One region of the Stenotrophomonas sp. YJH_SMC_64 genome, then DNA from elsewhere that is predicted to be linked to it. Evidence: predicted binding sites of a transcription regulator. Region 1 holds the regulator's gene; each other region holds the start of a gene.
The links. Region 1 encodes FliA, which starts transcription of late flagellar genes. Its sites were predicted from a motif close to TAAAGTTTNNCNNNCNNNGGCCGATAA; they were not measured.
Positions count from the first base shown of each region.

Region 2: a site for FliA is predicted at 1,025-1,051, ahead of AC5P9L_RS03810 (methyl-accepting chemotaxis protein). Genes of this name have one in related genera too.
Region 3: a site for FliA is predicted at 962-988, ahead of AC5P9L_RS03075 (GGDEF domain-containing protein). Genes of this name have one in related genera too.

Region 1 is NZ_JCAFUN010000021.1:11,227-13,489, forward strand. It holds gene AC5P9L_RS19630 (protein phosphatase CheZ) at 1-324, opposite strand, end outside; gene cheY (chemotaxis response regulator CheY) at 324-716, opposite strand; gene AC5P9L_RS19640 (RNA polymerase sigma factor FliA) at 774-1,517, opposite strand; gene AC5P9L_RS19645 (MinD/ParA family ATP-binding protein) at 1,514-2,263, opposite strand, start outside.
Region 2 is NZ_JCAFUN010000003.1:116,144-118,406, forward strand. It holds gene AC5P9L_RS03805 (arylamine N-acetyltransferase family protein) at 37-876, opposite strand; gene AC5P9L_RS03810 (methyl-accepting chemotaxis protein) at 1,080-2,263, shown strand, end outside.
Region 3 is NZ_JCAFUN010000002.1:302,500-304,762, forward strand. It holds gene AC5P9L_RS03070 (TonB-dependent siderophore receptor) at 1-733, opposite strand, end outside; gene AC5P9L_RS03075 (GGDEF domain-containing protein) at 1,021-2,263, shown strand, end outside.

The sequences.
Region 1 (2,263 bases):
GCGCAGCTGTTCGGTCAGGCTGCGGCATTCCTCGGCCAGGTCCAGGGTGCGGTGCGTGGCCTGTTCGGTCATGGCCACCACGTGGTCCAGGCGTGCGCAGGCGTCGTCCAGCTCACCGGCCTCGCTGGGCACGGTCGGCAGCTCACCCAGTGCCTGCCCCAGCTCGCGGGCCAGCCGCGAGAGGCCGCTCATCATCGGCTGCGTACGCAGCGCGACCAGTCCGTCGATGCGCTGCCGCCAGGCGGCCTCGTCACCGGACTCGAGTGCGTCCAGGGCTTCCTGCAGGCGCAGGGAGAGGGCGCTCTTGTCGACCGTGGTATCCATCAGGCGCTGGCCGCCAGGCGTTCGAAGATCTTGCCGAGCTTCTCTTCCAGCGTCTGCGCAGTGAACGGCTTGATGATGTAGCCGTTCACGCCGTTCTGGGCGGCTTCGATGATCTGTTCGCGCTTGGCTTCGGCGGTGACCATCAGCACTGGCAGTGTCTTCAGCTTGGCATCGGCACGGATCGCCTTCAGCAGCTCGATGCCGGTCATCACCGGCATGTTCCAGTCGGTGACCACGAAATCGAACGGCTGGCTCTGCAGCAGCGACAGCGCGGCATGCCCGTCCTCGGCTTCGGCGGTATTGGTGAAGCCCAGATCGCCCAGCAGGTTCTTGACGATCCGACGCATGGTCGAGAAGTCATCGACGATCAGGATGCGCATGTTCTTGTTCAAAGCAGAGTTCCTTTGTTGTTCATTCCGGGCGGCCGGGGGCAGCCGCCTCGGGCATGTTCATTCTTCCAGGCCGGCGTCCGCCGCCTCGAAAATCTTGAGCCGGCCACGCAGGCGCAGCACCGCCTGGCCGTGGATCTGGCAGACCCGCGACTCGCTCACGCCGAGCACCGCGCCGATCTCCTTCAGGTTCAGTTCCTGCTCGTAGTAGAGCGAGAGCACCAGCTGTTCGCGCTCGGGCAGGTGGCCGATGGCCTTGCCCAGCTCGCGGCCGAACTCACCACGCTCCAGCACCTGCTGCGGGGTCGGGCCGCCCTGGGCGACGGTGTCCAGCTCGCCCTGGTCCTCGATGCGCGACTCCAGGCTCAGCACCTGGCCACGTGCGGCGTCTTCCATCAACCGCAGGTATTCGGGCAGCGGCATCTCCATCGCGGCGGCCACTTCGGTGGCGCTGGCGGCGCGGCCGCTGCTCTGTTCCAGGCGGCGGATGGTGGCGGCGGCATCGCGTGCACGGCGGTGCACGGAGCGCGGCACCCAGTCGCCACGGCGGATCTCGTCGATCATCGAACCGCGGATGCGGATCGAGGCATAGGTCTCGAACGAGGCGCCCTGGTCGGCGTCGTAGCTGCGCGACGCTTCTATCAGGCCCATCATGCCGGCCTGGATCAGGTCGTCCACTTCAACGCTGGCCGGCAACCGCGCGGCCAGGTGGTGGGCGATGCGCCGCACCAGGTCCGAATGCTGGGCGATGACCTCGTTGGCCGCCGAGCGCTGGACTTCCCTGTACTGGGCTGCGCCTTTCATGCGGCCACCCCGCGCTGCTTGAGGATGCGCTCGAGGAAGAACTCGACGCCGCCACGCGGTTCGGTCGGCGCCTGCCAGCGTGCGGTGCGACGCGCGATCTCGGTGATCGCCAGCGCGGCCGGGCTGGACGGGTAGGCCTTCACCACCGGCTGCTGGCGCTGCACCGACAGGCGCAGCCAGTCGTCCTGCGGCACGCAGCCCAGGTAGTTCAGCGAGACATCGGCGAGGAACTTCTCGCAGACGCGGGTCAGCTTTTCGTACAGCACGCGGCCCTCGTTGGGGTCGCGCACCATGTTGGCCACTACCTGGATGCGGTCCACGCCGCGTTCGCGCGACAGCACCTTGATCAGCGCGTAGGCGTCGGTGATCGAGGCCGGCTCGTCACAGACCACCACCACGGTGTCCTGCGCGGCCTGGCAGAAGGTCAGCACGCCGTCGGTGATGCCTGCGGCGGTGTCCACCACCATGATGTCCAGTTCGCGTTCCAGCTCGGAGAACACGTTGACCAGGCCGACGTGCTCGGCCGGGGCCAGCTCGGCCATGTGCCGGCGGCCGGACGCGGCCGGCACCACCAGCACGCCGTTCGGGCCTTCGACGATGACGTCGTCCAGCGAGCAGCGGCCGGCGACCAGGTCGGCCAGCGTGAAGGTCGGGTTCAGCCCCAGGATCACGTCGATGTTGGCCAGGCCCAGGTCGGCGTCCAGCAGCAGCGTGCGCTTGCCCATCCCGGCCAGTGCCACCGCCAG
Region 2 (2,263 bases), on a different contig from region 1:
CCAGCCGCTCCAGCTCAGCCGAGCATGGGCTCGGCCCTACAAGGTCGCGGCGCGCGAGCGCTGCAGCCAGTCATTGATGGCCGGGTCCAGTCGCGGGTCGTCCGGTAGCTGCATGCCGAAGCGCTGTTGCAGCACGGCACGCACATCACCCACATCATGCAGCGGGCGCTTGTCCGGTGCCTGCCCGGGGCGATACTCGGTGTAGTTGCCGCTGCCGATGGTGCGGCGCCAGTCCGGCCCGGTCAGCGACGCGCGCAGCTGCCCGGGGAAACTGGAATCGGGATGGGTGCACACGTACCAGTTGCCCACCACGTTGTCGATCGGTGCCGGCGCCTGCAGGTCGAACCGATACATCGCCCGCCAACCATCGTTGGACTCGGCCGACAGCACGAAATCACCCTCGTCGGGCAGGCGCTGCAGCAGATAGCGTTCGTGCGGCGTGGCCTGCGGCTGCGGATCATGCAGGCGCAGCGGCACGGTCGGGGTCAGGCTGCCGAAACCGGCATCCACCAGCCAGTCGCCGCTGTCTACGTTCACGCGCAGCAGCAGGTGGGTACGCGCGGTCAGTTCGCCGTCCTGGGCGGCCAGCAGTACCCGCGCGCTCAATGGCTGCGCATCGAAGCCCAATGCCTGCAGCAGCGCCAGCAACCCGCCATTGAGTTCGAAGCAGTAACCACCGCGGCGCTCGTCGAGCAGCTTGCGCTGCACGCTGTCCAGGTCGATCGGCACCGCATCGCGCAGCAGGCAGCTGAGGGTCTCGAAGGGCAGCAGTGCGTTGTGGCGCTGCTGCAGCAGGGTCAGGCCGGCCAGGGTCCGCGGTGGCGGTGCATCCAGCTGCAGGCGCTGCAGGTAGCGGGGGACATCGAGCGTCGTCATGGAGACACCGGGCGGGGGAGGGATGTCCACTGTGCTCCCCCAACCGGGGTTGAGGTCAAGCGCGGCGGCCGTGTCATGCCTCCGTCGCCTGCACCCGGTACAAAGGCCGCGTCCACCAGCGATGGGGGGACGCAGACGAAGAAAGCGCTAAAGTTGTCCTGAGTCAGGCCGATACAGGTGCGTCTTTCCGCCTGGAGTCTGTCATGTCGGCCGTTGTCCCCCACCTCCGGTCCCTGCGCACGCGCCTTGCTGCGTTGCACTCGGCGTCCCCCGGGCTGCTGCGCTGGCTGCAGCCACATCGGCTCAGCGTGGCCAACAAGCTCAAGGCCACACTGTGGATCTGCGGCCTGGGCCTGGTGGCGATCGCTGCTGTCTACGCCTGGACTGGCCATGCCAACGCACTGGCTGCGCGCAGCCAGGCCAGCTACCAGCGCGGCAGCGATCTGGCTGCCAGCCTGTCCACGCGGGTGGCCGAAGCGCGTCGCCTGCAGACCCAGTATGCACGCAGTTTCGATGATGCCGACCGCGCGCAGCTGTTGGCCACGCAGAAGGCGTTGCAGACCGATCTGCAGGCGCTGCGCGCGATGCCGATGGATGCGGGCCGGCGCAAGGCCCTGCAGGCGCTGACCGAAGCCGCCGACGCGTTCTCGCAGGGTGTGGCCGCCCTGTTCGAACGGGTCGACGAGATGGGCCGTGGTGATGCCGGCCTCGCTGCGCAGCTGCAGCAGGCCGCCGACACCCTGCAGGCGCAGGTGGATGTGCAGCAGCGGCCCGCGCTGGCGCTGTCCCTGCAGAAGATGCGAAGGCAGGAGGCACTGCTGCTGCTCGACGGTGATTCCACCCACGCCGACCGCGCCAGCGAGGAGAAGCTGCCGTTCGACCTCGCGCTGGCGGGCCTGCCTGCGGATGTGCAGGACACCCTGCGCACCGGGATGGAGGCGTATCAGGCCGCACTGCTGGGGTATACCGCTGCCCGCGTCGGCCTGGATGTGGAAGCGCAGTCGCTGCTGGATACCGCCACGGGCGTAGCGCCGGCGTTGGCCGCATTCCAGCAGGCACAGGTGGCGGCGCTGGGCAGGGCGCAGGCACGCCAGCAGGCCGGCGCGCGCACCATGAGCGTGGTGTTCGCACTGACCCTGCTGCTGGTGGCCGGCGTGCTGATCACCAGCCTGGTGCTGGTGCTGCGTGCGGTGCGCCAGCCGATCCAGGACACCCTGCGTTTCGCCAGCGACATCGCCGACGACCGTCTCGAAACCACCCTGCGCGTCTACAACGCCAACGATGAAATCGGCCAGCTGGCCCAGCGCCTGGTCGACATGCAGCAGCGCCTGCGCGCGCGCATCGAGACCGAGCGTGCGGTGGCCCGCGTCAACACCCGCGTGCGCCA
Region 3 (2,263 bases), on a different contig from region 1:
CGGCCGGCGGCACCGCGTTGGGGTTGGTAGCGTACTGGCGGTTGAGCTCCAGCGAGTCCGCGTCGGTCTTGTTGAGATTGCCGTACAGGCGGAACGACAGGGTGTCGGTCATCGGCCCACTCAGCTGCAGGCCGACGCGTTCGCTGCCACCTTCGGCGCTGTGTTCGGGCACCAGCCCATACAGGTCCACCGCACCGGTCAGGTCGCCGGTCGGGCGCTTGGTGATGATGTTGACCACGCCGCCGGAGGCACCGGAGCCATAGCGTGCCGCCGCCGGGCCGCGCAGCACTTCGATGCGCTCGATCATTTCCGCCGGCACCCAGTTGGTGTCACCGCGGGTATTGCGCTCGCCGCTGCGCCCCATGCGCACGGCATCGCGTGCGCCGATGCGCTTGCCATCGACCAGGATCAGGGTGTTTTCCGGGCCCATGCCACGCAGGTCGATCTGGCGGTTGTTGCCGTACTGGCCCGAGGCGCTGTTGCCGGTCAGGTTGACGCCCGGCATGGTCCGCAACAGCTCGGCGATGTCGTTGGCTGGCGGGCGCCGGGCGATATCCTCGGCGGTGATGGTCGAGGTACCCAGTGCCTGGCGCGCGATCTGCGAGGCGGTGACGTGCACCGTGTCGATATCGGTGGCGTCGGTTTCGGCCTGGGCGGTCAAGGCGCTGCCCGCCAGCAGGGCGGCGACGGCAAGCGCCAGCGGGCGCGGTGAATGGACAACGGCAGGAGACATGATCAGGACCTTCTGGCAGGGCTGCGGGGCCTCTGGCAAAGGGCTTGAGGCAACGACGAGGGGGGAGGCGGAGCCGTCCTGCAGGCACCTGCAGCCCGCTCCGTGCGCGCATTCTCCCATCAATGCGAGTGATTCTCAAATGCGTTCACTCATTGCCGCAGCGGCGTCGATGTGCTTTGCGCACCGTGCAAGCCTGCACCGCGCGTAAACTGGCGGGCTACCCCGCCATCAACCGTATGCCGCCGCGGCCGATACCCGTGGTTTGCCGTACGCAGTCAGAGATCGACGTGGAACCACCCCAACTGGACGATGCCAGCCAGCCGCTGGCCGAGGCCTGGCAGCAATGCCTGCTACAGGCCGGCCCTGCCGCCACCGCGCTGCTCAAGGCCGCTGCCTCCGATGCCCCACCCGCGCTGGCCCAGCGCTTTTACGAAGTGCTGCTGCAGGACGGGCGCGCACGCCGCTTCCTGTCCCACGACCAGGTCAAGCAGCGCCTGCAGCCGGCCATGCAGCGCTGGCTGGTACAGCTGCTGACCACCGACACCGCTGGCATCGCCACCACGGTCGCCTCGCAGCGGGTGATCGGCGACGTACACGCACGGGTCGGCATCCCGGTCGACCTGGTGACGCGCGGTGCGCGCGTGCTCAAGCACGAGCTGTTCGTGCGCCTGCGCGACGACGCGCCCGACAGCGCGACCGCGTTCGCCGCCATCGCCTGCCTCAGCGCGATCATGGACATCGCCATGGAAGGCATGACCCTGGCCTACACCCATGCGCGCGAGCGCTCCACCCGTGCCGACGCCGCCTACCGGCTGTTCTCGCTGGTACAGAACGTCGGTACCGAACGCGAGCGCCAGCGCGCATTGCTGCTGGACTGGGAGAACGCCCTGCTCTACGCACTCGCCGGCCACGTGCAGGCCAGCGACAACGCCAGCCTGGCCACCTCGGAGTTCGGCCTGTGGTTCACCCACAAGGGCATCCCCAGCTTCGGCGAAAGCAGCGAAACGCAGCAGGTGGGCCAGTTGATGGCCCGCATTGACGGCCACCTGCAGCGCGCGAGTGGCGATGCTCCGGCGCAGCGACTGGCGGTGCTGCCGGCCATCCGCGAGGACCTGGCCGCCATCCGCACCCTGATGACGCTGCTGTTCGAGCGCATCGGCGAACTGGATGCCGGCAGCGACGCGCTGACCAACCTGCTCAACCGTCGCTTCCTGCCCACCGTGCTGCGCCGGGAAATCGAGCTGGCCACGCGCAACCGCACACCGTTCTCGCTGCTGCTGCTCGACCTGGATCATTTCAAGGCAATCAACGACGGCCATGGCCACGATGCCGGCGACCGTGCGTTGCAGCACGTGGCCGGCCTGCTCGGCCAGCTCACGCGTGGCAGCGACTACCTGTTCCGCTATGGCGGCGAAGAATTCGTGGTGGTGCTGGTGGCGGCCAGCGAATCACAGGCGACCGTGATCGCCGAGAGCCTGCGCCGGCAGATCGCGCAATCGCCCGTTGCGCTGGCCAATGGCCAGGTGCTGG